DNA from 4 places in the Variovorax sp. TLI9-5A genome. Region 4 is predicted to be linked to each of the others. Evidence: predicted binding sites of a transcription regulator. Region 4 holds the regulator's gene; each other region holds the start of a gene.

Region 1 (7,653 bases), 2.2 Mb from region 4:
TGCACACCCGGCCTGCCCTGCCTGTCCATCACGCCCACCACGAGCTGCTGCTGGAACTGGTGGTCCGCCGCGCGCATGCGCCCGCGCTGGCCGTACATGCTCACGTCGGCCTGTTCGAGGGCACGCGCCACGGGCAAGGCATCGGCGCTGCCCGCGCGTTCGATGGCCTGCACGAGCGCCTCGACCATGAGCTGCAGCCGCATGTGCACGTAGTCGTCGGCCGGCTTCGGAAAGCGCGCGCGGAAGGCCCGGTAGAAGGCTTCCGACTGCGCCGTCTGCACGTTGGGCAGCCAGTCGGCCACCGCCACCACGCGCCCGATGCCCGCGTCACCGATGGCCGCCGGCGCGCCCAGCGCATTGCCGTAGAAGGTGTAGAAGCTGCCGCCGAAGCCCGCCTCGCGCGCGGCCTTCACCAGCAGCGTGAGGTCGTTGCCCCAATTGCCCGTGACCACGGCCTGCGCGCCGCTGGCGATGATCTTCGTGGCGTAGGGCGCGAAGTCCTTCACCTTGCCCATGGGGTGCAGTTCGTCGCCGACGATCTCCACGTCGGGCCGCTGCGCGCCCAGCTGCCGGCGCGCCTCGCGCAGCACGGCCTGGCCGAAGCTGTAGTCCTGCCCGATCAGGTAGACGCGCTTGAGCGCCGCGTCGTCCTTCATCACGTCCATCAGCGCAGCCATGCGCATGTCGGCATGCGCGTCGAATCTGAAGTGCCAGAAGCTGCAGCGCTCGTTGGTGAGCGCCGGGTCGACCGCGGCGTAGTTGAGGAAGATCGCGCGCCGCGAAGGATCGCGCTCGTTGTGCTTGTCGATGGCATCGATCAGCGCCGCTGCGGTGGCCGACGAGTTGCCCTGCAGCACGATGCGCGCGCCGTCGTCCAGCGCGGCGCGCAGCGCGGAAAGCGCTTCCTCGTTCTGCCCCTTGCTGTCGTAGCGGTCGAGCTGCAGGGGCCGCGCGCCTGCGGGAACGCCCGGCAGCTTGACACCTCCGCGCGCGTTCACGCGCTCCACCGCCCACAGAAGGTTGCGGAACACGGCCTCTCCAGTGTTGGCGAAGGGCCCGCTCATGCTTTCGATGAGGGCCAGGCGGATGGGTGCGGGAGGTGCGGAAACCGGAGCCTGTGCGAGCGCCGCGAAGGGCTTCGCGCATAGCGCCAGCGCCGCGAATTTCAAGGCCTCGCGACGCAAATTAAAGGGGGGATTCATTGTCTTGAAACGCGTGCCGCTGCGCCTAGATGAGGTCTCAAGCGGCACTCACGATGGAACGGCCGCGCAGTGTAAGGGACACACATTTCTTGTCCCCATTGTGTTCATTCAGGAGTTCTTCACCATGTTTTTCGCCCCTACCCTTCGCACCGCCCGCTTCGCACCCCGCGCCTACGACCGCGCATTCGAGCGCTTCGCAGCGGAAGCCTTCGCAGGCACCCGCCGCTCGCCCCTCGTGGAGCAGGACGACAAGAGCTGGACCCTCTCGCTCGACGTGCCGGGCTTTGCGCGTGAAGACCTCGCCATCAGCATCGAAGGCGCCGTGCTGCGCATCGAGAGCAAGGCCGAAGCCAAGCGCCAGTTCAAGGCCGCCTACGAACTGCCGCAGGACATCGACGTGGCCGCCAGCGAAGCGAAGCTGGAGAACGGCGTGCTCACCCTGAAGCTCGGCAAGCTGGTGCCGGTGAGCCAGGCCACGCAGCTGCAAATTAACTAGTCGGGCTATGCCCACAAGAGGAAAATGTCAGTAAGGCTCAGTTTTTGACATTAAACGAGCACCTTATTCACAATAGCGCTGGATTAACGTCACATGATGTGACGTTTTTTTAGAACTTTCTTCTTCGTGGGCGTCTTGTAAACGCACTGATTTCCGGACGGTGCGGTTCGGGTGCCCCTCAAGGCACCATGAATACACATCTGCAGCCCGCAAATCCCGACGAACAATCCGACACGCTCCTGATTTTTCTGCCAGGCGCGTACCTGAAGCCCGACGAGTTCGAGCGCGAAGGTTTCATCGCCGCGGTGCGCGAACGCCATCTGGCGGCCGACGCGCTGCTGGTCGATGCGGACGTCTCCTACTACTACGAGCAGACGCTCAGCGACCGCCTGCACACCGAGGTCATCGAGCCGCAGCGCGCCAAGGGCTACAAGTCGATCTGGCTCGTGGGCATTTCCATCGGCGGCTTCGGCGCGCTGATCCACGAACTGGCGCGGCCCGGCTCGGTGGACGGCATCGTGGCGCTCGCGCCCTACCTGGGGCGCCGCGTGCTCGGCGCGGAAATCAAGAAGGCCGGCGGCCTGCGTGCATGGCAGGCACCCACGGGGCCGCAGCCCGACGAGGAGCCCGATCGCAAGCTATGGCCCTTCTTCCAGCAGTACCTGTCGGCCAAGCCGTCGAAGAACCTGCCGCGGCTCTACCTGGGCTTCGGGCTGGAAGACCGCTTCGCCAGCAACCACAAGCTGCTGGCCGACGCCCTGCCGCCGGAGCAGGTCTTCACGATCGAGGGCGGCCACGACTGGCCGCAATGGCGCCAGCTCTGGCGCAATGTGCTGGACGTGTTGCCGCTGCCGGCCATCGGCCGGCCGTCAAAGCAAACGATTACGCAGTCTCAGGTAGCGCCGTCCCAGGCACCGAAAGCGACGCCATGGGCCATCGCGGCCTGACGTCGAAGGCATAGCGCTCGCTCGCCTGCGACAGGCCTGATTGCAGCCGCATCGCGGCAGCCATGGCGATCATGGCGCCGTTGTCGGTGCACAGGTGCAGCTCGGGGTAGTGCACGCGCACCTTGCGCTTGGCGCATGCGGCGTTCAGCTGCTCACGCAGGCTCCTGTTGGCCCCCACGCCGCCCGCCACCACCAGCCGCTTCAGGCCGGTCTGCTCGAGCGCCGCAAGCGACTTCTTCAGCAGCACCTCGACGATGGCCGCCTGCGTGGACGCAGCCAGGTCCGCCTTGCGCGCTTCGAGCTCGCCGCCCAGCTTCCTGGCCTGCGTGAGAACGGCCGTCTTCAGGCCGGCAAAGGAAAAGTCGAGATCGCCGCTGTGCAGCAGCGGCCGAGGCAGCTTGAAGGCCGCTGCATCGCCGCCTTCGGCCAGCTTCGCGAGCCACGGCCCGCCCGGGTACGGCAGGCCCATGAGCTTGGCGCTCTTGTCGAAGGCCTCGCCCGCCGCGTCGTCGATGGTCTCGCCGAGCAGCTCGTAGCGCCCCACGCCATCCACCCGCATCAGCTGCGTGTGGCCGCCCGACACCAGCAGCGCGACGAACGGAAATTCCGGCGGATCGGCGCTCAGGAACGGCGACAGCAGATGCCCTTCGAGGTGATGCACCCCCAGCACCGGCTTGCCCAGCGCCACGCCGAGCGCGCAGGCCACGCCCGCGCCCACCAGCAGTGCGCCCGCCAACCCCGGTCCGCGCGTGTAGGCAACCACGTCGATCTCGTCGAGGGAGCGGCCGGCTTCGGCCATGACCGTCTCGGTCAGCGGCAGTACGCGGCGGATGTGATCGCGGCTGGCCAGCTCGGGCACCACGCCTCCGTAGGCCTGGTGCATGGCGATCTGGCTGTGCAGCGCGTGCGAACGCAGCGCCGGCAGCGCGTCGCCGTGCGACTCGACCAGCGCCACGCCGGTTTCATCGCAGGATGATTCGATTCCCAACAAGAGCATGCCGCCGAGTGTAGGCGGCGCCCCCTGGCCGGCGTCCGAGAAGGGGCAAACGGCGGCGCTCCCTGCCCTCCGAGGCACGGATGTTGCAGTGACGGAATACAGAGCCCCGCGCCCCACGCCATGAAATCCGGACTGAGTTTTCTCATCGCCGCCCGCCGCTGCGAAATCGACGAGCTGGACCGGCTCGCCCGCACCAGCGAGCTGGTGGGCGTGATCGGCCGGCTGGTCCATGCGCTGCAGCGCGAGCGGGGCATGTCGAACATGTTCCTCACCTCGCGCGGCGGCCGTTTCGCAGAACAGCGCGGCCCGCAGATCGCCGAGTGCCTGGCGCTGGAGCAGGAGGTGCGCGCCGGTTTCGACCAGCTGGAGGCCGACAACTACCACCGCGGCGCCGACGCCGGCAACAACGCGCGCCTCTTCAGCCGCATTGCCTGGGTACTGCCGGGCCTGGACGCCCTGCCCGCCCTGCGCCGCCGCATCGACGCGCTGGAGCTGAAGCCGGCCCAGTCCACCGCCGCCTTCGCCAAGCTGGTCGCCGGCCTGCTCTCGGTGGTGTTCGAGGCCGCCGACGGCGCCACCGACCCCGAGATCTCGCGCCTGCTGGTCGCGATGTTCAACTTCATGCAGGGCAAGGAGTTCGCCGGCCAGGAGCGCGCCTTCGGCGCCGCCGCGCTCGCGCTGGGCCACAGCGACGAGGCGCAGCGCCTGCAATGGCTGCACCTGATCGAATCGCAGGAACGCTGCTTCCAGGTGTTCACCGACTTCTCGGGAGAGGCCGTGCTCGCGCTCTGGCGCGACAGCCAGCCCGACGCCGAAGTGGCCGAGCTCGAACGCATCCGCCGGCGCGGCGCGGCTTCCGGGCCGGCCGACGTGGCACTCAGCCAGGCCTGGTTCGACTGCTGCACCCGCCGCATCGACGCCATGAAGACCGTCGAGGACCGCCTCGCCTGCGACCTGCGCGCGCTGTGCGAGCACAAGACAGCGCAGGCCCGCAGCGAGCTGCGCGAATACCGCCAACTGCTGGACACGCTCACGCCGCAGGCCGGCGCCCTCTTCTTCGACGACGCCGACGCGCAGACGGCGGCCCCCGCCCAGTTCGGCCGCCACCTGGAGCGCTCGGTGCTCGACATGGTCCGGGAGCAGTCGCAGCGCCTGCAGGCCATGAGCGACGAGCTCGAAACCGTGCGCGCCTCGCTCAACGAGCGAAAGATCGTCGAGCGTGCCAAAGGCCTCCTGATGGCGCACCGCCGCCTCAGCGAGGAAGAGGCGCACAAGATGCTGCGCCAGACCGCGATGAACCAGAAGCGCAGGCTGGTGGACGTGGCCGAGTCGATGCTCGCAATGGCCGACTACCTGCCCATGCTCGACCGCGCACCACCGCGCTGAGGCAGGCACGGCGCCCAGCCGTTCAACTTGGTGCACTGCACAACAACCGTGCCATCCGCACCCGCCCGCCTGATCCGCCCTACAGGCCCGTTCCCCGCAGCATCAGGCCGCTTCCAGCTACTTTCCTGATAGCGATCAAGGCTTCCGAAGGCTGGCACACCGCTTGCAAGCGAAAGTTTCGCAGGCCCCAAAGGCCTTCAGGCAGGCGGCACCCAACGGCGGGTGCTTCCCACCGAACCCGGACAAAGGCGTCCCCATCCCGCAAGGGCTCGTTTTCGAGCAGCCCGTGCGTGGTGCGGACGCCTTTTCGTTTTTGTCTTTCTTGTCTGTTGTTTGTCTTCAACCGGAGCCCCGCCCCATGACCGACCTGCTCAAAACCCGCCTCAGCCGACGCCGCGTCCTGCAAGCCGCAGCCATCGGCGCCGTCGGCATCGACCCCGCCCTGCGCGCGGCCGTCTGGGCCCAGGGTTCCGACAAGCCCGAGAAGGAGGAAGTGAAGATCGGCTTCATCCCGCTGACCGACTGCGCCAGCGTGGTGATGGCCTCGGTGCTGGGCATCGACAAGAAGTACGGCGTGAAGATCGTGCCCAGCAAGGAAGCCAGCTGGGCCGGCGTGCGCGACAAGCTGGCCAATGGCGAACTCGACTTCGCCCACGTGCTCTACGGCCTGGTCTACGGCATGCACCTGGGCCTGAGCGGCCCGAAGAAGGACATGGCCGTGCTCATGACCCTCAACAACAACGGCCAGGCCATCACGCTGTCGAAGAAGCTGGCCGACAAGGGCGCGGTCGACGCCGCATCGCTCGCCAAGCTCATCGCCAGCGAGAAGCGCGAATACACCTTCGCGCAGACCTTCCCCACCGGCACGCACGCCATGTGGCTCTACTACTGGCTCGCATCGGCCGGCATCGACCCGTTCAAGGACGTGAAGAACATCACCGTGCCGCCGCCGCAGATGGTGGCCAACATGCGCGTGGGCAACATGGACGGCTACTGCGTGGGCGAACCCTGGGGCCAGCGCGCGATCATGGACGGCATCGGCATCACGGCCATCACCACGCAGGACATCTGGAAGGACCACCCCGAGAAGGTGCTCGGCACCACGGCCGAGTTCACTAAGAAATATCCGAACACCGCGCGCGCTGTGACCGCCGCCATCCTCGAGGCCGGCAAGTGGATCGACACCGGCCTGCAGAACAAGAACAAGATGGCCGAGACCATCGCCGACAAGAGCTACGTCAACACCAGCGTGGACGCCATCAACCAGCGCATCCTGGGCCGCTACACCAACGGCCTGGGCAAGAGCTGGGACGACCCCAACCACATGAAGTTCTACAACGGCGGCGCCGTGAACTTCCCCTACCTCTCGGACGGCATGTGGTTCCTCACGCAGCACAAGCGCTGGGGCCTGCTGAAGGAGCACCCCGACTACCTGAAGGTGGCCACCGAGATCAACCGCATCGACATCTACAAGCAGGCCGCCGCCGCCACGCAGACGCCGGTGCCCAAGGACGCGATGCGCAGCAGCAAGCTCTTCGACGGCTCCGTCTGGGACGGCAAGGACCCGAAGAAGTACGCCGACTCGTTCAAGCTCCATGCATAAGGAGAACACCATGGTCAGCGCAGTCTTCCATTCGCCGCTCGATGTGGCCGCCACGCAGGCGGCGCCTTCCGCCCCGGCCAAGCCGACCGCCTCCAAGGTGGCCACGCCCCAGCCGGCTCCCGCTCCCGCACCCGAGCCACGGGCGCGCGCGCCCATCGACCTGCGCGCCTTCTGGATGCGCGTGCTGCCACCGCTGGCAGGCTTCGGCCTGCTGCTGCTGATCTGGGAGGTGGTGGCCATGAAGAGCACCACCGGCTTCCCGACACCGGCCGCCACCTGGCAGCAGGCGGTGACGGTGTTCAGCGACCCGTTCTACAGCAAGGGCCCCAACGACCAGGGCGTGGGCTGGAACGTGCTCTCCTCGCTGCAGCGCGTGGCATTGGGGTTCGGCCTCGCGGCGCTGGTCGGCATTCCGGCCGGCTTCGCCATCGGGCGCTTCGAGTTCCTCTCGCGCATGTTCAACCCGCTCATCAGCCTGCTGCGCCCGGTCTCGCCGCTGGCCTGGCTGCCCATCGGCCTGCTGGTGTTCAAGGGCGCCAACCCGGCGGCCATCTGGACCATCTTCATCTGCTCGATCTGGCCGATGGTCATCAACACCGCCGTGGGCGTGCAGCGCGTGCCCACCGACTACATGAACGTGGCCAAGGTGCTGAACCTCAGCGAATGGAAGATCCTCACCAAGATCCTCTTTCCCGCCGTGCTGCCCTACATGCTGACCGGCGTGCGGCTGGCCGTGGGCACCGCGTGGCTGGTGATCGTGGCGGCCGAGATGCTCACCGGCGGCGTGGGCATCGGCTTCTGGGTGTGGGACGAGTGGAACAACCTCAACGTCGCCAACATCATCATCGCGATCTTCGTGATCGGCATCGTCGGCCTGGTGCTGGAGTTCGCGCTCATCAAGCTCGCAACCGCGTTCACGTTCGAAGAGGTGAAGTCATGATTGACGACGACAAGTACATCGAGATCCACGGCGTCGAGCAGGCCTTCAAGACAGCCAAGGGCCGCTTCGTCGCGCTGCGCGA
Region 2 (7,653 bases), 210 kb from region 4:
CGCAGTACGGCGGCTCCACCACGGCCATCCTGGTGAACCTGCCGGGTGAATCGTCCTCGGTGGTCACTTGCATCGACGGCTACCAGATGGCAAGGCAGGGCCGCGCGGGCCCGGCGCTCGCCGCCGCCGGCCTGGGCTCGTTCTTCGCGGGCTGCGTCGGCACGCTGATCCTGGCCGCCTTCGCGCCGCCGCTGACCGAGCTGGCCTTCAAGTTCGGCCCCGCCGAGTACTTCTCGCTGATGGTGCTGGGCCTGATCGGCGCGGTGGTGCTGGCCTCGGGCTCGCTGCTGAAGGCGGTGGCGATGATCGTGCTGGGCCTGCTGCTGGGCATCGTGGGCACGGACGTCAACTCGGGCGTGGCGCGCTACAGCTTCGACATTCCGGAGCTCACCGACGGCATCGGCTTCGTGGTCATCGCCATGGGCGTGTTCGGCTACGGCGAGATCATCGGCAACCTCTCGCAGCCCGACGACGAGCGCGAGGTGTTCACGCACAAGGTCAAGGGCCTGTGGCCCACCAAGGACGACTTCAAGCGCATGCTGCCCGCCGTGCTGCGCGGCACGGCCCTCGGCTCGGCGCTGGGCATCCTGCCCGGCGGCGGCGCGCTGCTGGCCTCGTTCGCCTCCTACGCGCTCGAGAAGAAGATCCGCATGCGCCCCGGCGAAGTGCCCTTCGGCAAGGGCAACATCCGCGGCGTGGCGTCGCCCGAGTCGGCCAACAACGCCGGCGCGCAGACCTCCTTCATCCCGCTGCTGACGCTGGGCATTCCGCCCAACGCGGTGATGGCGCTGATGGTGGGCGCGATGACGATCCACAACATCCAGCCCGGCCCGCAGGTGATGACCAGCAACCCCGAACTCTTCTGGGGCCTGATCGCCTCGATGTGGATCGGCAACGCGATGCTGATCATCCTGAACCTGCCGCTGATCGGCATGTGGATCAAGCTGCTGACGGTGCCCTACAGGTTCCTGTTTCCGGCGATCGTGCTGTTCTGCGCGATCGGCGTGTACTCGACCAACAACAACACCTTCGACGTGTGGATGGTGGCGGCCTTCGGCTTCATCGGCTACCTCTTCATCAAGCTGCGCACCGAGCCCGCGCCGCTGCTGCTGGGCTTCATCCTCGGGCCGATGATGGAAGAGAACCTGCGCCGGGCGCTGCTGCTGTCGCGCGGCGCGTGGAGCGTGTTCGTCACGCGGCCGCTGTCGGCGGGGCTGCTGGTCGCGGCGGTGCTGTTGCTGGGCATCGTGCTGCTGCCGGCCATCAAGGCCAAGCGCGAAGAGGCCTTTGTGGAGGATTGAGTTCGCCCCCAGGCTTCGCGCACTTCGTGTCGCTGCGCCAACCCCTTCCGGGGGCAACACCTGCGGCCCGGCAAAGCCGGTTCCGCGGTGTTCCACGAAAAGTTCAGTGTTGCAGCAAAGGCAGCAGCAACAGCTGCCACGCCAGCCCCAGCAGGGCCGCCCCGAGCACCACCGGAATCACCCCGGCCTTGAAGCGGAACAGCGCCACGGCGGCGATCAGCCCGATCGCCGCCGATGCCGCGTCGAAGCCGCCGCCGGCTCCCTTGGGCCACAGCACGTGCCAGGCGAAGAACACCGCCAGGTTGACGATCACGCCCACCACCGCCGCCGTGATGGCCGTGAGCGGCGCGGTGAGCTTCAGGTTGCCGTGCGTGGATTCGATGAACGGGCCGCCGAGCAGGATGAACAGGAAGGAAGGCAGGAAGGTGAAGAAGCTCACCACCGTCGCCGCCACCGCGCCCGCGACGAAGAGCGAATTGCCGCCGAAGAGCGCCTGGTTCCAGCCGCCGACGAAGCCCACGAAGGACACCACCATGATCAGCGGCCCCGGCGTGGTCTCGCCCAGCGCGAGGCCGTCGATCATCTGCGTGGCGCCCAGCCAGCCGTAGTGGTCGACCGCGCCCTGGAACACGTAGGGCAGCACCGCGTAGGCGCCGCCGAAGGTCAGCAGCGCGGCCTTGGTGAAGAACCAGCCCATCTGCGTGAGCGTGCCGTGCCAGCCGTAGAGCGCGGTGAGCGCGCCGATGGCGCCCAGCCACAGCGCGAGGAACACGCCCAGCACGCGCCAGAAGCGGCCCCAGCCGAAGCGCGCGTGCGCGGGTGCCGGCGTGTCGTCGTCGATCAGCGCCGGGCCGGCGGAAGCCGCTGCCGCGCCATGCCCGCCGCCGGGCGCGAAGCGCTCCGGCGCCACCCGGCTGCCGAAATAGCCGACGGCCCCGGCCACCAGCACGATCAGCGGAAAGGGCACGCCCAGCGCGAAGATCGCCACGAAGGCCGCCGCCGCGATCGTCCAGAGCCATGCGTTCTTCAGCACCCGCGAGCCGATGCGCCAGGCCGCGAACAGCACGATGGCCGTGACCGCCGGCTTCACGCCGTACAGCAGCCCCGCCACCGCCGGCACCTGCCCGTAGGCCATGTAGACCCACGACAGCGCGATCAGGATGAAGAGCGAAGGCAGCACGAACAGCACCCCCGCAGCGATGCCGCCCCAGGTGCGGTGCATGAGCCAGCCGATGTAGGTGGCGAGCTGCTGGGCCTCGGGGCCGGGCAGCAGCATGCAGTAGTTGAGCGCGTGGAGAAATCGCTTCTCCGATATCCAGCGCCTGCGCTCCACCAGTTCCTGGTGCATCAGCGCGATCTGCCCGGCCGGCCCGCCGAAGCTGATGAAGCCCAGCTTGAGCCAGTAGGCGAAAGCCTGCCAGAAGCTGACGGGAACGGGCCGCTCGACGGGATCTTGGGGGAGGGCATCGGGCGACTTTCGTATTGCGCTATTTCAGGAATGCGTCGTAGGCGGTCTTCAGTATGAGCGCGCTCACCACCACGATGAACACCACCCGCACGAAGCCCGCGCCGTGCTTCAGCGCAACCCGCGTGCCCAGCACGCTGCCGGCCACGTTGGCCACCGCCATCACCAGGCCGTAGTGCCACCAGACGTGGCCCTTGGCCGCCAGCAGGATCAGCGCGGCCGCGTTGGTCAGCGTGTTGATGATCTTGGCCGAGGCGGATGCGTTGAGGAAGTCGTAGCCCATCCAGCGCACGAAGAGGAACACGAGGAAGCTGCCCGCGCCCGGCCCGAAGAAGCCGTCGTACATGCCGATCGACAGGCCGATGGTGCAGGCCGCCAGCGTCTCGGCACGGCCGGTGAAGCGCGGCGCGTGCGTGCGGCCCATGTCCTTGCGCGCGAGCGTGTAGAGCAGCACGCCCAGCAGGATGAGCGGCAGCGCCTTGCGCAGGAAATCGCCCGGGAACATGGTGACGCCCCAGGCGCCCAGCATCGAGCCGGCAAAGCCGAGCAGCGCGGCCGGCCACAGGGCGCCCCAGCGCATCTGCACCCTCTGGCTGAACTGGGCCGCGGCGGCGGCCGTGCCCCAGATGGACGCACTCTTGTTGGTGCCCAGCAGGGTCGCGGGCGGTGCGCCCGGGAAAACGGCGAACAGCGCAGGCACCAGGATCAGCCCGCCTCCGCCCACGATCGAATCGACAAAACCCGCGAGCAAAGAGGCGCCCGTCACCACCAGCATTTCCATAGGGGGTGGATTGTCTCACCCCGGTGCTATCGAAAAAGTAGCTGCGGAGGCCGGCGCTTCAAGTGTTCGCACAAATAAAAAGGCGCCGACCAGCGGCGCCTTCCAAAGTCGAACCAGGCATCTCGTACGGAGCCTTTGAAGATTTTTATTGTTGCTAGGGGGGATTGTCTCCTCGGACCCTCGGCATACGAGCAGGGCCCGTTCGCGAGTGCGCAGACTTTAGGGGCACGCACCGCCTCAGTGCATAGGGAATTACCCGCTTTGCCTTACGCGGGAAGCCCGATTTGCAAACCAAAGTGTTTCTGATAGTTAACGACGTGGCACGACTTGTGCACGCGGCCCGGTGGTCCATCACTTGAAGAAGAAGAACAGCCATGGCCCTGGCACCACAAGCCTCCATCAGCGCGGCAGACACCGCCTGGATGATGACCTCGACCGCGCTGGTGCTGCTGATGACGCTGCCCGGCATCGCCCTCTTCTATGCCGGCATGGTGCGCCGCAAGAACGTGCTGGCCACCATGGCGGCGGTGGTGGCGATCGCCGCTGCCGTCTCGCTGACCTGGTTCACGGCCGGCTACTCGCTGGCCTTCACCGAGGGCTGGCCCTGGCTCGGTGGCACCGGCCGCCTCTGGTTCTCGGGCTTCGACTATCTGAAGGAGGCCGGCCAGCTCGCCGTGAGCCACGTGGCGCCCAACGTGCCCGAGACGGTCTACGCGATGTTCCAGCTGACCTTCGCGATCATCACCACCGCGCTGGTGCTCGGCGCCTTCGTCGAGCGCATGCGCTTCTCGGCGATCCTGTGGTTCGCGCTGCTGTGGAGCGTGCTGGTGTATGCGCCCATCGCGCACTGGGTGTGGGAGCCGGGCGGCTGGCTCGCCCAGATGGGCGCACTCGACTTCGCCGGCGGCTCGGTGGTGCACGTCAACGCCGGCATCGCCGGGCTCGTGTGCGCCTACGCCCTCGGCCCGCGCAAGGGCTACGGACGCGAGGCCTTCGAGCCCTACAGCCTGGCGCTCACCATGACCGGCGCGGGCCTGCTGTGGGTGGGCTGGTTCGGCTTCAATGCGGGCTCGGCGGTGGCGGCCGACGGGCGCGCGGGCCTGGCCATGCTGGTGACGCACATCGCGGCCGCCGCCGGCGCCATGAGCTGGATGGTCGGCGAATGGATCGTGCGGCGCAGCCCCTCGCTGCTGGGCCTGTGCTCGGGCCTGGTGGCCGGGCTGGTGGCCATCACGCCCGCGGCCGGCTTCGTCACGCCGCCGGCCGCGCTGGCCATCGGCGCCATCGCGGGGCTGGCCTGCTACTGGGGCGCCACCGGCCTGAAGCACCTGCTGGGTGCGGACGACTCGCTCGACGTGTTCGGCGTGCACGGCATCGGCGGCATCGTCGGCGCGCTGCTCACCGGCGTATTCGCCGACGCACGCATATCGGGCGCCACGGGCGACGTGCTGACGCAGGCGATCGCCGTCGGCAGCGTGGCGATCTTCAGTGCGACGGGAACGGCGGTGGTGCTGTTCCTGGTGCACGTCATGGTCGGCCTGCGCGTGGACGCCGACAGCGAGCTGCTGGGCCTCGATCTTGCACAGCACAAGGAACACATCGGGAGCTGACACCCACCGACGGAGGAATACGCCATGTCGCCATCCATGTCCGAAAGCGAACGCATCGCCCTTGCCGCCCGCCTTCACGTGGCACTGCGGCGAAAGCATGGGCGCGTGACCGACACCGAATGGATGGCGACCAACGCCGAGTACGCCGCCGAGATCGTGCGCATGACGCGCGCGCACGCGGCCGACACCAAGGACGAGGAGCTCTACCTGCTGGCCACCCGGCTGGAGCAGGCGATGGAACCGCTGGCGCGCGCCGCGCGGCTGGCGGCACGGCAGCCCGACGGCCAGCCGCCAACGCCCCCACCCCGATACGTCGGCGGCCTGCGCTGAAGGGCGTCCAGTTCGCGGGACACCGCGGAACCGGCTTCGCCGGGCCGCAGGTGTCGCCCCCGGAAGGGGGATGGCGAAGCGACACGAAGTGCGCGAAGCTTGGGGGAGAACCTGGTCGTCGCGGAACCGGCTTCGCCGGGCCGCAGGTGTCGCCCCCGGCGAGGGGGTTGGCGAAGCGACACGAAGTGCGCGCAGCCTGGGGGAGCGCTCAGTTCCCGAGTGCGGCCTTTCGGATCGACTGCAGCGTGCTGCCCGGCGTGATGGCCTCCGGGTCCAGCAGGCAGTGCAGGATCGCCGGCTTGCCGCTGGCGCGCGCGCGGGCCAGCGCGGGGCCGAACTCTCCGGTGCTCTCCACGCGCTCGCCGTGCCCGCCGAACACTTCGGCGTAACCGCGGAAGTCCGGATTCTTCAGCTGCGTGGCGCTGACGCGGCCGGGGTAGTGCCTTTCCTGGTGCATGCGGATGGTGCCGTACATGGCGTTGTCCAGCAGCACCACGATGATCGGCAGGCCGTACTGCACGGCGGTGGCGAACTCCTGGCCGTGCATCATGAAGTCGCCGTCGCCCGCGAACACCACCACCTCGCGCTGCGGCCACAGGCGCTTGGCGCCGACGCCGGCCGGCAGGCCGTAGCCCATCGAGCCGCTGGTGGGCGCAAGCTGGCTCGCGTACGCGCGGAACGGCCAGAAGCGGTGCACCCAGGTGGCGAAGTTGCCCGCGCCGTTGCAGAAGATGGTGTCGGCCGGCAGCACCTCGCGCAGGTGCTGCATGACCTCGCCCATCTGCAGCGCGCCCGGAATGCGGATGGGCGCCGGGTCGCTCCAGCGCAGGAAGTCTTCGCGCGCGGTCTTCGTTTCCGCCGCCCAGGCCGGAGCCTGCGTGGGGCGCAACGTGGACACGGCCTCGACGAATGCCTGGGGCGTGGCATGGATGCCCAGCGCCGGTCGATACAGCTTGCCGAGTTCGTCGGCGTCGGCATGCACGTGCACCAGCGCCTGCTTCGGCTGCGGAATGGACAGCAGCTCGTAGCCCTGCGAAGGCACCTCCGACAGGCGCCCGCCAACCAGCAGGATCAGGTCGGCATTGCGGATGCGCTCCAGCATCTTCGGATTGACGCCCAGCCCGAGGTCGCCCGCGTAGCAGGGGTGATCGGCCGACATCAGCATCTGGCGGCGGAACGAGCAGTACACGGGCAGCGAGAACGCCGCCGCGAAGTCCGCGACCTGCCGCGCCGCCTTCTCCGACCAGCGGCTGCCGCCCACGATGACCACCGGCCGCTGCGCCTGCGACAGGCGTTGCTGCAGCTCGGCGAGCTGCGCCGCGCCGGGATGGGTCTCGGTGACGGCGTAGGGCTGCGCATCGGCCACCGTCGCGGCCTCGGTCAGCATGTCTTCCGGCAGCGCGATCACCACCGGACCGGGGCGGCCCGAGGTCGCGACATGGAAGGCGCGCGACACCAGCTCGGGCACGCGCGCCGGGTCGTCGATCTGCACCACCCACTTGGCCATGGTGCCGAACACCGCGCCGTAATCCAGCTCCTGGAAGGCCTCGCGGCCCATCGCGTCGCGCGCGACCTGGCCGACGAAGAGCAGCAGCGGCGTCGAATCCTGGTGCGCGATGTGCACGCCTGCCGACGCATTGGTGGCGCCCGGCCCGCGCGTGACGAAGCACACGCCCGGCCTGCCGGTGAGCTTGCCCTGCGCCTCGGCCATCATCGTCGCGCCGCCTTCCTGGCGGCACACGGTCACGTCGATGGATGCGTCGTGCAGCGCGTCGAGCACGGCGAGAAAGCTCTCGCCGGGCACGCAGAAGAGCTGCTCGACGCCGTGGGTGACGAGCTGGTCGACCAGGATCTGGCCGCCGGTGCGGGGTGAAGTCATGCTGTTTCCTGGGAGATGAAGGTATCGGGTATCGCTCCTTCCCCTCTGGGGGAAGGCCGGGATGGGGGCAAGCGGCGCAGGTTGGGCCGACGGCAATGGATGCGCCGTCTGCCCCCACCCCTGCCCTCCCCCAGCGGGGGAGGGAGAAAGTCGAAGTCATTCGAGGGCTTGGCACGCGGCAGCGATGCGCTCGCAGGCCTCCTGCAGCTGCGCCATCGAAGTCGCGTACGAGATGCGGAAGTACGGCGCCAGCCCGAACACGCTGCCCGGCACCACCGCCACCTCGA
Region 3 (7,653 bases), 270 kb from region 4:
CCCGTTCTGGTAGGCCGCCGCGCCCGTGGCCGCCGCGGCGGGCGCCACCTCGGCCCAGGCCGCGACCCACAGCACGCCGGCACCGGCCCAGATCATCGCGAGGCGGTAGCCCGTCTGGTAGGCGGCTGCCAGCGCGGCTTGCTTGCGCGCCTCGGCCGATTCGATGCGGAAGGCGTCGAGCGCGATGTCCTGCGTGGCCGAGCCGAAGGCCACCAGCAGCGCGCACCACACCAGCGGCGTGAGCCCGTGGCGCGGATCGTTGACCGCCATGCCTGCGAGGCCCGCGATGACCATGCACTGCGCCAGCAGCAGCCAGCCGCGCCGGCGCCCCAGCAGGGTGGTCAGCGGCGGCAGCGGCAGCCGGTCGACCAGCGGCGCCCAGACCCACTTGAAGCCGTAGGCCAGCCCGACCCAGCTCAGGTAGCCGATGGTGGTGCGGTCGATGCCCGCTTCGCGCAGCCGGAAGCTCAGCGTGCCGAGCACCAGCAGCAGCGGCAGCCCCGCCGAGAAGCCCAGCGCCAGCATGCGCAGGGTGGCGGGTTCGAGGTAGACCTTCAGCGCGTCGCGCCAGGGCGGTGAGGGGGGCGTGGGGGTTTCTGCGGGCGAGGCGGACATGTGCCCCGGATTGTCCATGAGCGGCGGCCTGGCTTCCCGGCCTTCTTGTCTTCATTTGTTCCTATCATCCGGCTCCTATGTGCACACGATGCGATCACCCCTTTTCCGGCGCTCCCGCTCCTTCCGTCGCTTCCGCGTGGAATCCGCGGCGCGCCTTCCTGCTGGCGGCGGCCGGCGCGGTGCTCGCGAAGCCGGCCCTGGCGCAGGTCGACGTGGGCAAGGCCTCGGTGGCCCGGAACATCGTGCCGGTCGAGCAGATCGAGTCGGCCGGCGTGCAGCAGTACGGCCAATTGCTCGAGCAGGCACGCGCCAAGGGCGCGCTCGCGGGCGAGAACAACCCGCAGCTGCAGCGGCTGCGGGCCATTGCCAAGCGGCTCATTCCGTTCGCCATGCCGTGGAACTCGCGCGCACGCGACTGGAAGTGGGAAGTCAACCTGATCGGCAGCAAGCAGATCAACGCCTTCTGCATGCCCGGCGGCAAGATCGCCTTCTTCACCGGCATCCTCGACCAGCTCAAGCTCACCGACGACGAGGTCGCGATGGTGATGGGCCACGAGATGGCCCATGCGCTGCGCGAGCACGCACGCGCCCGCCTGGCCAAGAGCGCGGGCACCGGTGCGGCGCTCTCCATCGGTGCGCAACTGCTCGGATGGGGGCAGGTGGGCGACCTGGCGGCGCGTGCCGGCACACAGCTCATCACGCTCAAGTTCAGCCGCAGCGACGAGACCGAGGCCGATCTCGTGGGGCTCGAACTCGCGGCGCGCGCGGGCTATGACCCGAAGGCGTCTGTGTCGCTGTGGCAGAAGATGGCGACGGCGTCGAAGAACCAGGGCGGCCTGAGCTTCCTTTCGACGCACCCGAGCGGGCCGGACCGCATCTCGAAGCTGGAAGCGAACCTGCCGAAGGTAGAGAAGCTCTACCGCGACGCAAAGAAGAGCTGACTTGCATGACTCCCTCTCCCCCTGGGGAGAGGGCGGGGGTGAGGGTGACGGCCTCTAGATAGAAGCCGCGCTTCATCTTCCGCACCTGCCCTCACCCCAACCCTCTCCCCGAGGGGAGAGGGAGCCAAGCCCGGGAGGGATCCAAAGCCCGAGGGAGAGGGCCAATCCCCGCACGATTCCGATCTGCGCCACGGTGCGCTTGCGCTGGCATGCCGCTTGCATCTCAACTTGTACACATGTTTGGATGCCTGAAGATGGTGCATGAAGAAAACCCGAAAAGCGGAACGCCCGAAGCTGCCTGGATTGCCAGGTTCGCATCTCCGCTGGCGCATGCGCAGGCCGGCGAAGCGCTGGGTTTCGCCCTGCCGATCGCGGGGCTGCGCTTCGCGGTCAAGGACAACATCGACATTGCCGGCGTGCCCACCACCGCCGCCTGCCCGGCCTTCGAGCGCCTGCCCGATGTGCATGCGACCGTGGTGCAGCGCCTGCTCGAAGCCGGTGCATTGCTGGCCGGCAAGACCAATCTCGACCAGTTCGCCTGCGGCCTGAACGGCACCCGCTCTCCTTATGGCGAGGTGCCCAACGCTTTCGACGCACGCTATGTATCTGGCGGCTCCAGCTCGGGCTCGGCCTACGTGGTGGCAACGGGCGAGGCCGACTTCGCCTTGGGCACCGACACCGCCGGCTCCGGCCGCGTGCCGGCCGGACTCAACAACATCGTCGGTCTGAAGCCCTCGCGCGGCCTGCTGAGCGCCTTCGGCGTGGTGCCCGCCGCGCAGAGCGCCGACTGCGTCTCCATCTTCGCGCGCACTGTCGCCACCGCGGTCGACGTGCTGCTCGCCGCCGCCGGCCGCGACGCGCGCGACCCGTACTCCCGCGACATCGAACTGCGCCGCGAGCCGCTGCCAGCGCGCTTCCGCTTCGGCGTGCCCGACAGGCTGAGCTTCTTCGGCGACGCCGCCGCCGAGCAGGCATTCGGCGACGCGGTCGCCCGGCTACTCGCCATGGGCGGCACGCCCGTCACCATCGCTTACGCGCCGCTGGCCGAAGCGGCCGCCATGCTCTACGAAAGCGCACTCGTCGCCGAGCGCTACGCCGCCGTGCGCGAGTTCTTCGATGCGCACGCCGACGAAGTGATCGAGCCCGTGCGCGGCATCCTCGCGAGCGGCCAGGGCTACAGCGCCGCCGACCTGTTCGACGCACAGACGAAGCTGCGCGCCATCGCCCGGCAGGTCGAGCCGATGTGGCGCGACATCGACCTGCTGCTCGTGCCCACCGCGCCCACGCACTACACGCGTGAGCAAATGCGCGCCGACCCGGTGGTGCTCAACCGCAACCTCGGCGCCTACACCAACTTCGTCAACCTGCTCGACTACGCCGCGCTCTCGGTGCCCAGCAGCCTGCGCGCGGACGGGCTGCCCTTCGGCATCACGTTGATCGGCCCCTGCGGCAGCGACCTCGCGCTGGCGGAACTGGGCCAGCGCTTTCACCACGCCACCGGGCTCGCGCAAGGCGCGACCGGCCAGCCGCTGCCGCCGCCGCGCGCCATCCCGGGACTCGCGGCGCCGGGCGCCGGCACGCTGCCCATCGCCGTCGTCGGCGCGCACCTCTCGGGCATGCCGCTCAACAGCCAGCTGACCGAGCGCGGCGCCACGTTGATGCACGCCACCACCACGTCGCCGGCCTACAGGCTGCACGCATTGCCCGGCACCGTGCCGCCCAAGCCCGGCCTGCGGCGCGTGGCCGAAAGCGAGGAGGGCGCCGCCATCGCGCTCGAAGTGTGGGCCGTGCCGCTGGCGCAGGTCGGCAGCTTTCTCGCACTCATTCCGCCACCCCTCGGCCTGGGCAGCGTCGAGCTGGCCGACGGCAGCTGGGTGAAAGGCTTCATCTGCGAGGGCCACGCGCTGGCCGGCGCGCAGGACGTGAGCCATCACGGCGGCTGGCGCGCCTACGTCGCGAGCCGCGCCACCCCGAGTTCCAACTGAACTGATCAGGAGTTCCGATCGATGAGCAATCCAGAGAAGAAATCTTCCGCGTCGCGCCGGCAGCTGCTGCAGACCGCCGCCGCCGGCATGGCCGTGCTGGCCGCGCCCGCCATCGTGCGTGCGCAGGGCGCGGCTGCCAAGCTGCGCATCGGCTTCTGGCCGGTGGCCGCCGGCCTGCCGTTCTTTGCGGCGGTCGACAAGGGCTACTTCAAGGAGGCCGGCCTCGACGTCGAGCCGCTCAAGTTCGCCGGCGCGCAGCAGGTGATGGAGGGCATGCTCGCGGGCCGCTGCGACGGCAGCGCCAACGGCACGGGCTCCGCCAACCTCGCCATCGGCGAGATCGCGCAGCCCGGGCTGTTCAAGATCTTCTGCACCAACCCGAGCAACGCGAAGTTCGTGCTCGACGAGTTCATCGTCGCCAAGGACAGCCCCGTCAAGTCGGTGGCCGAGCTCGCCGGCAAGAAGGTCGCCTCGGGCCCCGGCATCCAGAACGTCACGTTGTGCAAGACCATGCTGGAGCGCGCCGGCGCCAAGGGCGCGACCGTGAGCGAACTGCCCATCGGCCAGCACGTGGCCGCGCTGGTCGCGGGCCAGGTCGACGCCTGCTACACGCTGGAGCCCACCGGCACCGTGGGCCGCATGAACGGCACCACGCGCGTCGTCGAAGCCGGCGTGGTGGCCAGGTACATCCTCGGCGACCCGATGGCGCCGTGGCATGGCGGCGCGGCCAGCCTCACCAGCGAGTTCATCAGGAAGAACCCCGAGATCGCGAAGAAGTACATCGCCGCCTACGCGCGCGGCGTGGAGCTGGTGCGCACCAAGCCCGACGAGGCACGCCAGTTCATGAAGGGCTACACCGCCATCGAAGGCAAGCTCACGGCCGAAGTGCCGCTCGCGTCGTACATGCTCTACAACGAGTTCAAGCCCAGCGACGTCGCGTACTTCCAGAAGTTCTACGACCTGTTCACCGAGAAAGGCATCTTCGAGAAGAAGGTCGCGGTGGACGGCCTGCTCTACAAGGCTTGACGACCATGGCCGACGCAAGCCCGACCACGGCCGCGCCGTGGACCCCGCCGGCCGGCACGGCCACCGCTGCGCCGAAGCCGCCGCTGCGCGACCGCCTGCTGCCTTTCATCGGCCCGGTGGTACTGTTCATCGTGTGGGACCTGGTGGTGCGGCTCGGCTTCATCAAGCCGATATTGCTGCCCACGCCGGCCGACACCATCGCGGCGCTCATCACCGGCCTGGCCGGCGGCCCGCTGCTCACCGACTTCGCCATGACCGTGTGGCGCACCGTGCAGGCCTTCGTCATCGCGGCGGCCATCGGCGTGCCGCTGGGCGTGCTGCTCGGCAGCAACGAGAAGGCCTACCGCAGCGTGGAGTTCCTGATCGACTTCTTCCGCTCCACGCCGTCGTCCGCGCTCATCCCGCTGTTCCTGCTGATCTTCGGCGTGAGCGACGTCAACAAGGTGGCCATCGCGGCCTTCGGCGCGCTGCTCATCGTGGTGTTCAACAGCGCCTACGGCGTGATGAACGCACGCAAGCAGCGCGTGATGGCGGCGCGCGTCATGGGCGCCTCGCGTTGGCAGATCTTCAAGGACGTGCTGGTGTGGGAAAGCCTGCAGCCCAGCTTCGTCGGCCTGCGTTCGGCGGTGTCGATGGCGCTGGTGATCGTCATCGTGGCCGAGATGTTCATCGGCTCCGACACGGGGCTCGGCCACCGCATCATCGACGCGCAGCAGGTGCTCAACGTGAAGAGCATGTACGCGGCGATTCTTGCGGCGGGTGCGCTGGGCTATGCCCTGAACATCCTTTTTCTGATCGCCGAACGCCGCATCGTGCACTGGAGCGGAAGGTGATGGACCACCCCCAGGCTTGCTCGCTTCGCGTAGCCGCCAACCCCCTGCGAGGGGGCGCTGCCTGCGGCCCGGCAAAGCCGGTTCCGTGGCAGCTCACGCAAAGACCCCGACAGGAGCGCCTCCATGCGAGCTTCAACTGACATCGTCCTCAACGGCCCGGTGTACGCCGACGTGCCCAAGCCCGTGTTCAGGCCTGGCCCGGCCGGCACGCACATCACCATCCGCGGTCTCACCAAGTATTTCGCGGGCTGGCCGCTGTACGAGAACTTCGATCTCGACATTCCCAAGCACGCGATCGTCTCGGTGTTCGGGCCGAACGGCTGCGGCAAGTCCACGCTCATCAACATGATCGCGGGGCTCATTCCCATCGACTCGGGCGAGATCCTGTTCGACGGCAAGCGGCGCTTGGACACCAAGATCGGCTACGTGTTCCAGAACTACCGCGAGGCGATGTTCCCGTGGATGCGCACCATCGACAACATCGCCTATCCGCTGAAGCTCGAAGGCCGCAGCAAGGCCGAGGTCGACCGGCGCATGGAAGAACTGGTGGCGTCCTTCGACGTGAAGTTCGACCTGAAGCGCTTTCCGTACGAGCTCTCGGGCGGCCAGCAGCAGACGGCGTCGATCATGCGCGCGCTCGCGCCGGAACCCGAGGTGCTGTTCCTCGACGAGCCCTTCTCGGCGCTCGACTTCGAGATGACGCTCTTCATCCGCGAGAAGCTGCAGGAAGTGTTCATGCAGACCGGCACCACCATGCTGCTGGTGTCGCACGACCTCGAGGAGGCTGTGTACCTCGCCGACGAGGTGCTGCTGCTGACCAAGCGGCCCACGAAAGTGGCCGAGATCCTGCGCTATGGCGATGCGCGCCCGCGCACCGTCGAGACGCTGAGCACCGAGAGCTTCGTGGCCATGAAGAAGCTCAGCCTCGACATCTTCCAGCGCGAGGTTCGCCGATGACGCCGGAAATCAACATCCCCGAGGTACTGGCCGAAGTGCAGGCCGTGTTCGCCCGCTACGAGGCCGCGCTGGTCGGCAACGACCGCGCCACGCTCGACGAGCTCTTCTGGAACAGCCCCCACACGCTGCGCTACGGCTTTTCCGAGAACCACTACGGCCACGCCGACATCGCCGCCTTCCGCGCCTCGCTGCCCGTGCAGAGCCCGCCGCGCGAACTGCTGCGCACCGTCATCACCACCTACGGTCGCGACTTCGCGACCGCGAACGTCGAGTTCCGCCGCGAAGGCAGTCGCCAGACCGGCCGCCAGAGCCAGACCTGGATGCGCACGGCCGAGGGCTGGCGCGTGGTCGCCGCCCACGTGAGCCTGCTCGGCTGAGTCCGGGGCACATTTTTTGCACCTCAACCTGTAACGGAGAAGAACGCCATGACCCGCCACCTCAATCGCCGCGATTCGCTCAAGACACTGGCCGCGCTGGGCACCGCCGGCAGCCTCGGAAGCTGGAGCGCGCTCGCCGCCGCCCAGGCCAAGCCCAAGCCGCTCACCGTCGGCGTGATCTACGTCGGCGCGCGCGACGACTACGGCTACAACCAGGCGCACGCGATGGCCGCCGCCGAGATCAAGAAGCTGCCCGGCGTGAAGGTGGTGGAGGAAGAGAACGTGCCCGAGACGGCGGCCGTGCAGAAGACCATGACCGGCATGATCTCGCAGGACGGCGCGGGCCTGCTCTTTCCCACCTCGTTCGGCTACTTCGATCCGCACATCCTCGCGGTGGCGCCCAAGAACCCCGACGTGCGCTTCTCGCACTGCGGCGGCCTCTGGACCGAGGGCAAGCACCCCAAGAACGTCGGCAGCTTCTTCGGCTACATCGACGAGTGCCAGTACCTCAACGGTGTGATCGCCGCGCACATGACGAAGAGCAACAAGATCGCCTTCGTCGCCGCCAAGCCCATTCCGCAGGTGCTGCGCAACATCAACGCCTTCACGCTCGGCGCGCGCTCGGTCAAACCGAACATCACCTGCAGCGTGATCTTCACGGGCGACTGGTCGATGGCGGTGAAGGAGGCCGAAGCAACCAACAGCCTGGCCGACCAGGGCTGCGACGTGTTCACCATGCACGTGGACGGCCCCAAGGTGGTGGTCGAGACGGCGGCCAAGCGCGGCAAGATGGTTTGCGGCTATCACGCGAGCCAGGCCAAGCTCGCGCCCAATGCGTACCTCACCGGCGCCGAGTGGAACTGGCTCACCGCCTACAAGACCGCCATCGAGGCCGCGCAGACCGGCAAGCCGCATCCCA
Region 4 (7,653 bases):
AGAGCGAGCCCGACGCGAACGGCAAGCTGGTGCCGCTGTCGAAGGAGCACATCGAGGAGCGCCTGACCGACCTGCTGGCCGACCTGCGCGTCGACCACCTGCGCGATTCGCCCGCGCTGGCGCTGTCGGGCGGCGAGCGCCGCCGCGTCGAGATCGCGCGCGCGCTGGCCACGCAGCCGCGCTTCATCCTGCTGGACGAGCCCTTCGCCGGCATCGACCCGATCGCCGTGATCGAGATCCAGCGCATCATCAGCTTCCTGAAGGAGCGCGGCATCGGCGTGCTCATCACCGACCACAACGTGCGTGAAACGCTGGGCATCTGCGATCACGCTTTCATCATCAGCGACGGGCACGTGCTGGCACAAGGCACACCCTCGGAGATCGTCGACAACGCCGAGGTACGCAGGGTGTACCTGGGCGAGCACTTCCGCATGTAAGGGCGGGAGCGGTTCCCATGAAGCAAGGGCTATCCCTTCGCGTCTCGCAGCATCTGGCGTTGACGCCACAGCTGCAGCAGTCGATCAGGCTGCTTCAACTCTCCACGCTCGAACTGAGCCAGGAGGTGGAGCAGATGCTCGACGAGAACCCGTTCCTCGAGCGCACGGCTGAAGAAGCGGCGCGCGAGGAATTCGGGCTCGACACGGCCGATGCCCCGGTGCCGCGCGACGACGGCGGCGATAGTGGTGACGGCGAGAGCGACTTCGCTTCGCCCGCTGCCGGCACGTCCACTGCTGCCACCGAAACCGGCACCACCACCACGGCCGACTCCGACGGCCCCGCCGCCGAGATCTCCGAGCGCGAGCCCGACTGGGAAGGCGACGGCACCGTCGAAATGGCGCCCGACGACAGCGAGTGGGGCAGCGACGCGCCCGCGCGCCAGAACAACGCCGGCGACGACGAGCGCGCGGACGCCACCGAGCTCGCGCGCAGCCAGGAGTCGCTGCAGTCCTTCCTGCACCGCCAGGCGCTGAGCCTGCGGCTCAACGAGAGCGACAGCGCCGCGCTGCGCTTTCTCATCGAATCGCTCAACGACGACGGCTACCTCGAAGACTCGCTGCCCGCGCTGGCCTCGGGCCTGGCCGGCGACGACAACGACGAGTTCGACGACCTCGTGCACCACTTCCAGGTGGCGCTCGGCCTGCTGCAGAGCCTGGAGCCCGCCGGCGTCGGCGCGCGCGACCTCGGCGAGTGCCTGAGCATCCAGCTGCGCGCCATGGCCAGCGACGACGAGACCGAGGAAGAAGCGCTGGTCCGCAAGACCGCCATCGCCATCTGCAAGCAGCCCATGGAGCTGCTCGCGCGCCGCGACTTCAAGCGCCTGGCCACGCTCACCCGCAGCAGCGAGGAGCTGGTGCGCTCGGCGCTGCAGGTCATCGCGCGGCTGGAGCCCAAGCCGGGCCGCAGCTTCGTCGACGTGGAACGCAACATCATCATTCCCGACGTCATCGTCACCAAGACCGGGCGCGGCACCAACGTGAAGTTCCGCGTCATGCTCAACCCCGAGGTCATGCCGCGCCTGCGCGTGCACGACATCTACGCCGGCGCGCTCAAGTCGCACAAGGGCGAGGGCAGCCAGGCGCTGTCGCAGCGGCTGCAGGAGGCGCGCTGGTTCATCAAGAACATCCAGCAGCGCTTCGACACCATCCTGCGCGTGAGCAACGCGATCGTCGAGCGGCAGAAGAGCTACTTCGTGCACGGCGAGCTCGCCATGCGCCCGCTGGTGCTGCGCGAGATCGCCGACGAGCTGGGCCTGCACGAATCCACCATCTCGCGCGTGACCACCGCCAAGTACATGGCCACGCCCTTCGGCACGGTCGAGCTCAAGTACTTCTTCGGCTCGGCACTGGGCACCGAGACCGGCGGCAACGCGTCGAGCACCGCAGTGCGCGCGCTGATCAAGCAGTTCGTCGGCTCGGAGAGCGTGAAGAAGCCGCTGTCGGACAGCCAGATCTCCGAGATGCTGAAGGAGCAGGGCATCGAGTGCGCGCGCCGCACCGTCGCCAAGTACCGCGAGGCGCTGCGCATCGCCCCCGCCAACCTGCGCAAGGCACTCTAGAAAGAAGCCGATGAGCCATGGCCTGATGTCGCGTTGTGGGCATTGGGTCTTCGCCATGGCGGCGGTGCTGCTGTTCGCCGGCTGCGCCAGCCTGCCCGACGAGGCCCCGCGCCCACCCACCAGGACCATCGCCGTCTCGGCCGACACCGCCCTCGGCAAGATCGCCCTGGCCTCGCAGCCCGACCCCGACCTCAGCGGCTTTCGCCTGATGCCCGGCGGCGATTTCGCGTTCGACACCCGCATCCAGCTCGCGCGCCGCGCGCAGCGCACGCTCGACGTGCAGTACTACCAGATCGAGAACGACGAGACCGGCCGCTACCTGCTGCGCACCCTGCGCGACGCTGCCCAGCGCGGCGTGCGCGTGCGGCTGCTGATGGACGATCTCTACACCTCCGGCGAGGACGAGCTGCTGCTGGGCCTGGCCGCCACGCCCAACGTGGAGCTGCGCCTGTTCAACCCCTTCCCGGCCGGGCGCGGCAGCCTGCTGAAGCGCTTCACCGCCTCGCTCCTCGACTTCAGCCGCGTCAACCGCCGCATGCACAACAAGCTGTTCATCGCCGACGGCGCGATGGCGGTGGCGGGTGGGCGCAACATCGGCAACCAGTACTTCAGGCGCACCTCGGGCGAGAACTTCATCGACCTCGACACCTTCGTCACCGGCGCGCTGGTTCCCCGGCTGGGCAGCCTGTTCGACCAGTACTGGAACAGCATCTACGTGCGGCCGATCCAGTCCGTGGTGGCCAGCGACCTGCCGCGCGAGGAGCTGCGCAGGCGCTTCGAGCTGGCCACCGGCCCCGACACAACGCCCCCGCCGCCGAAGCCCGCGCCCAACGACCTGCTCGGCTACAGCCCGATGGCGGAAGACCTTGACGCCGGCAAGCTCGGCCTGATCTGGACCACCGCCGAGGCCTACGCCGATTCGCCCGAGCGTGTGATCGGCAAGACCGCCTCCTACGGCGGCGTGCCGCTGCTGGACGTCGACAGCGTGCGCTACAACGTGGTCGAGCAGATGCGCCGCGCACGCTCGGAGGTGACCATCGTCTCGCCCTACCTGATCCCGGGCGCCTCGGGCTTGGAGGTGATGCGCGAGATCCGCGGCCGCAACGTGAAGATCAGCGTGGTCACCAACTCGCTGGCCGCCACCGACGAGCCGCTGGTGCACACCGCCTACCGCCGCTACCGGCCCGACATGCTCAAGCTCGGCGCCGACCTCTACGAGCTGAGCACCAAGCGCACGCGCAGCAGCGTGCGGCTGGGCCTTTTCGGCACTTCGGTGGGCCGGCTGCACGCCAAGTCGGCGGTGATCGACCAGCGCATTCTTTTCGTCGGCTCGATGAATTTCGACCCGCGCTCGGAAACGCACAACACCGAGATCGGCCTTTTCATCCGCAGCCCCGAGATGGCCCAGCAGGCGCTGAAGCTCATCGACGTGCTCAAGCAGCAGGGCGCCTACAGGCTGCGCTTTGCCGAGGGCAGCGACCAGTCGCGCATCGAATGGATCAGCGACGACGCCGGCAAGATCACCGTGCTGACCGAGGAGCCCGACTCCGGCTTCTGGGACCGGACCATGCTCGAGCTGCTGGCGCCGCTGACGCCAGAGAGCCTGCTCTAGCTTCGCAGCTTCAGGTGCCGCGAACGGCCGACCACACGAGCCGCAGCCCCAGCAGCCCCATCACGCCACCGGCGGCACGGTCGATCCAGACCTTGTAGCGCAGGTAGGCCGAGCGCGGCGCCGCCGAGGACAGCGCCAGCGCCACGATCGAATACCAGCCTGTCTCTATGCAGAAGATGACCGCCGGCACCGCCAGCGCGAGCACCAGCGGCACCTCGCGCGGAAGGAAGGCCGCGAAGATGCTCGCGTAGACCACGGCCGTCTTCGGGTTGCTGACCTGCGTGGCAAGGCCCAGCAGGAAGGTGCGCCTGCCCCGGCCTTGCAGACGTTGCGGTGAATCACCGGCCTCCTGCATCACGGCCAGCGGCTGCCGCGCGCCGCGCCAGATGCGCAAACCCAGGTACACCAGGTACGCGCCGCCCAGCCCCTTGATCGCCAGGTACAGCGCCGGCACCGCAAGGAATGCCGCCTGCAGCCCCGCCAGCGCGGCAATCGCGAAGACCAGCCCGCCGGCCCCCATGCCCAGCGCGGCCGCCAGGCCGTCGGCTCGCGAGGTCACGGCCGTGCGCGCCACCATGACGAAGCTCGGGCCCGGGCTCATCGCGCCGACGGTCATGGCGCCGGCGATGCCGAGCAGGGCGAGGGTGGTGTCGATCATGGTGTTGCCTTCGGTGTCACTGCACGTTGACCGCTTCGACCTGCACCAGCAGCCTCACCTTGTTCTCGAAGCCGAAGTTCAGGCCCCAGGTGATGCCCCAGTCGCTGCGCTCCACGGTGGTCTCGAAGTCGCCGCCGCACACCTGGCGGTTGATCAGCGGGCTCAGGTAGCAGTTGAAGCGCACGGCCTTCAGCGTCACGGGGCGGGTCTGGCCCATCAGCGTGAGCTTGCCGGGCACGTCGACCACCTTGTCGCCGGAGATGTCGATGCGGTCGGCCACGAAGCGGCCGGTCGGAAACTCGGCCACGTTGAAGAAGTCCTTGCTCTGCACGTGGCGGTTGAGCAGGTCGACGCCGGTGTTGATGGAGCTGATGTCCATCGTGATGTCGACCTTGCCGCTGGCGCCTGTGCCGTCGATCTGCACCGAGCCGTCCTTGGTGCTGAAGCGGCCGCGGTTGGTGGTCGTGCCGTAATGGCCCATCTCGTACATCACGAAGGTGTGGGTCGGGTCGATCACGTAGTTGGCGTTCCTGGCCGGCCCGCCCGCGGGCTTGGCGGCCACGGCCGGCGCGAATTCCGATGGCAGTTGCTGTTGCTGCGCCGAGGCGCTGCCGGTGAATGCGGCGGCCGACAGTGCCGCGGCGAGAAGAAGCTTTTTCATGGCGTTGGCTGCATGGAGCATGAAAGAGAAAACCGGGTAGGGGAACACGAGAAGCGGCTTACGGCGCGGCGAGTCCCGCCAGCGTGAACTTGAAGCGCACCTGCACATCGTTGCCGACCACCGAGGTGTCGGTCCACTCGCCGTCGCCCACCTTGTAGTCGAGCCGCTGGATCGTAAAGCTTCCGGAGGCCACCGAGTAGTTGCCACCGCCGGCTGCCGGCGCGATGCTGACGGGCACCGTCACCTGCTTCGTCGTGCCCTTGATGGTGAGCTTGCCCGCCATCTCGAATTTGCCTTCGCCCAGCGCCTTGATGGCACCCGACTGGAAGCTGGCCTGCGGAAAGTGCGCGGCGTCGAACCATGGCTGCTTGGGCAGCTCGGCGTCGCTCATCGGCACGCCGAAGCCGGCGCTGGCCGTGTCGATCTGCAGCGCGACGCTGCCGCCCTCGGGCTTCTTCGGGTCGAAGGCCACCTGCGCGTCGAACTTCCTGAAGCTGCCTTCAACCGGCACGCCCATCTGCTTGGTGACGAACACGATCTGGCTCTTGTCGGGGACGAGCTTCGCGGCGGATGCGGCCGATGGCCCGGCGCCGGCCGGCGCCGCCACGGCAAGAACCAGCAGAACGGGAAGAAGGCGGAAAAGTAGGGAACTCATGATCCGGCAGATTCCTGGCGTGGCCCGGGCCACATGCGTTTGAGCAGACCGTCGCGGTCGATCCAGTGGTGCTTGAGCGCCGCCGCCACGTGCAGCAGCGTGATGCCCGCCAGCGCGAAGGCGCAGTTGCGGTGCAGCGGCTGCAGCACCGCCTCGGCGAAATCGTGGTCGGCGGGCACGAAATCGGGCAGCGCCAGCATGCCGAACCACGAGACCGGCATGCCCATGGCCGAGCTGTAGGCCCAGCCGGACAGCGGCACCGCGAAGAACAGCAGGTACATCAGTGCGTGGCTGACACGCGAGCCCGCCACCTGCAGGCCCGACGTGCCCGGCGGCAGCGCCGGCGGCCGATGCCCCAGCCGCCACAGCAGCCGCAGCGCCGACAGCGCGAGGATGGTCACGCCCGCCCACTTGTGCCAGTTGTAGACCTTCAGCCGCAGCGGCGAGAACGGCAGCCCCGTCATGTAGAGCCCCACGCCGAAGGAGCCGACGATCAGCACCGCGAGCAGCCAGTGCAGCGCGATGGCGAACAGGTCGTAGCGCAGGCCGCGCGAGCCGGCGGCAGGAAGGGTGGAAGGCGTGTCGGTGGACATCGGAGGCAGGGGCGGCGGCCTGTGCGCGGAGCATATCCCGGAAGCGATGGCAGCACGGGCCGTGCCAGCTCGATCGATCCCCGGTGCCGGTGTCAGCCGTGCGCCTGTTGCTGCTGCGCGCCCAGCAGCAGCCGGCGCAGTTCTTCCGGCTGGACCGGCTTGCGCAGCGCATGCCAGCCGCGCTCGGTGGCCAGCCGTTGCGTTGCCTCGTTGATGTCGGCCGAGATCAGCGCGATCGCCAGCGAAGGCTTCTGGCGCTGCAGCCTCTCGGCCAGCGCGATGCCGTCGAGCGCGCCGGGCAGGCGGATGTCGCACAGCGCCGCGTCGAGCGCGCGCAGGTCGGCCAGCGCCAGCGCCTCGGCCGCGCTGGCGTAGACGCGCGGCTCCACTTCCCACTGCCGCAGCAGGGCGGAAAGGCTGTCGGCCACCACCGCGTTGTCTTCCACCACCAGCACGGCGAGGCCGGGGCGCAGCCTGCGCGTCGTGTCGGTTCCGTCGTCCTTCATGGCAGCCGGGGCGGCGGACGGCGAAGTCGCTGGCGTCCCTTCGGGCGCGGCGGGCAGCTCGAAGGCGAACACCGATCCCCGCCCCGGCGCCGAACGCAGCGACACCTCGATACCGAGCTGCGCCGCCAGCCGCCGCACGATCGCCAGCCCCAGCCCGTGGCCGCGCTGCAGGTTGCGCTCCACGTTGCCGATCTGCTCGAAGTCGTCGAACACGCGCTGCTGCGCCTCGGCCGCGATGCCGATGCCGCTGTCGCGCACTTCCACGCGCCAGGCGCGGCCGGCGCTGCGTCGGCGTGAGCGCACCGCCAGCAGCACGCGTCCGCGCGGCGTGAACTTGACGGCGTTGTCGACCAGGTTGGCGAGCACGCGGCGCAGCGAGACGGTGTCGCTCCAGGCAATGGCGTCCGGCGGGCAGCGCACCAGCACCCGGCCGTTGCCCGCCTGCCGCGCCAGTTCGTGCAGCAGGGGCGCCAGCGCCACGCTGGTCGGGCGCAGCGGATCGACGGCGGCCTCTATGCGGCCGATTTCCAGCAGCTGGTTGGTCAGCCCCTCCAGTGCCTGCTGCGCGCGCGCCAGCGAGCCCACCGTGTGCTGCACCGCCTCCGTGCTGGCGCCGTCGTTCAGCTGCTGGCGCAGCACCTCGGCCTGCAGGCCGATGGCCATCACCGGCTGGCGCAGGTCGTGGTTGGCGGCCGAGAAGAAGCGCAGCCGCTCGGCCTGTGCCTGTTCGGAGGCACGAAGGCCGGCCAGGGCCTGCTCGCGCAGGCGGTGCTCGTTGAGCCGCAGGCCGATGTTTTCCTCCAGCTGGCGCGAGCGTTCGGCCACCAGCTTCCACATCATCGCGGTCAGTCCGATGCCGATGACGGCCACCGCCGCCATCACCGGCGCGCCCAGCCAGAGGCCGACGACGAT

What was found. Region 4 encodes sigma-54, which starts transcription at its own class of promoters, with help from an activator protein. Its sites were predicted from a motif close to TGGCANGNAANCTGCTTT; they were not measured.
Region 1: AC1VNX_RS21500 (nitrate- and nitrite sensing domain-containing protein) is a predicted target of sigma-54. The motif match lies at 3,715-3,732, and genes of this name have one in related genera.
Region 2: AC1VNX_RS32790 (ammonium transporter) is a predicted target of sigma-54. The motif match lies at 3,866-3,883, and genes of this name have one in related genera.
Region 3: atzF (allophanate hydrolase) is a predicted target of sigma-54. The motif match lies at 1,762-1,779, and genes of this name have one in related genera.

Annotation. Positions count from the first base shown of each region.
Region 1 is NZ_CP200310.1:4,528,576-4,536,228, forward strand. It holds gene AC1VNX_RS21480 (branched-chain amino acid ABC transporter substrate-binding protein) at 1-1,202, opposite strand, end outside; gene AC1VNX_RS21485 (Hsp20/alpha crystallin family protein) at 1,327-1,698, shown strand; gene AC1VNX_RS21490 (alpha/beta fold hydrolase) at 1,887-2,645, shown strand; gene tsaD (tRNA (adenosine(37)-N6)-threonylcarbamoyltransferase complex transferase subunit TsaD) at 2,581-3,642, opposite strand; gene AC1VNX_RS21500 (nitrate- and nitrite sensing domain-containing protein) at 3,763-5,028, shown strand; gene AC1VNX_RS21505 (CmpA/NrtA family ABC transporter substrate-binding protein) at 5,387-6,631, shown strand; gene ntrB (nitrate ABC transporter permease) at 6,642-7,571, shown strand; gene AC1VNX_RS21515 (ABC transporter ATP-binding protein) at 7,568-7,653, shown strand, end outside.
Region 2 is NZ_CP200310.1:6,903,847-6,911,499, forward strand. It holds gene AC1VNX_RS32775 (tripartite tricarboxylate transporter permease) at 1-1,301, shown strand, start outside; gene chrA (chromate efflux transporter) at 1,405-2,784, opposite strand; gene AC1VNX_RS32785 (sulfite exporter TauE/SafE family protein) at 2,789-3,547, opposite strand; gene AC1VNX_RS32790 (ammonium transporter) at 3,922-5,157, shown strand; gene AC1VNX_RS32795 (hypothetical protein) at 5,182-5,487, shown strand; gene AC1VNX_RS32800 (thiamine pyrophosphate-binding protein) at 5,696-7,366, opposite strand; gene AC1VNX_RS32805 (pyridoxal phosphate-dependent aminotransferase) at 7,523-7,653, opposite strand, start outside.
Region 3 is NZ_CP200310.1:6,966,667-6,974,319, reverse strand. It holds gene AC1VNX_RS33100 (AmpG family muropeptide MFS transporter) at 1-633, opposite strand, end outside; gene AC1VNX_RS33095 (M48 family metallopeptidase) at 693-1,556, shown strand; gene atzF (allophanate hydrolase) at 1,811-3,541, shown strand; gene AC1VNX_RS33085 (ABC transporter substrate-binding protein) at 3,563-4,567, shown strand; gene AC1VNX_RS33080 (ABC transporter permease) at 4,573-5,400, shown strand; gene AC1VNX_RS33075 (ABC transporter ATP-binding protein) at 5,524-6,357, shown strand; gene hpxZ (oxalurate catabolism protein HpxZ) at 6,354-6,734, shown strand; gene AC1VNX_RS33065 (BMP family ABC transporter substrate-binding protein) at 6,783-7,653, shown strand, end outside.
Region 4 is NZ_CP200310.1:6,698,717-6,706,369, reverse strand. It holds gene lptB (LPS export ABC transporter ATP-binding protein) at 1-437, shown strand, start outside; gene rpoN (RNA polymerase factor sigma-54) at 455-2,056, shown strand; gene AC1VNX_RS31880 (phospholipase D family protein) at 2,067-3,668, shown strand; gene AC1VNX_RS31875 (LysE family translocator) at 3,679-4,326, opposite strand; gene AC1VNX_RS31870 (YceI family protein) at 4,343-4,987, opposite strand; gene AC1VNX_RS31865 (YceI family protein) at 5,046-5,642, opposite strand; gene AC1VNX_RS31860 (cytochrome b) at 5,639-6,235, opposite strand; gene AC1VNX_RS31855 (sensor histidine kinase) at 6,328-7,653, opposite strand, start outside.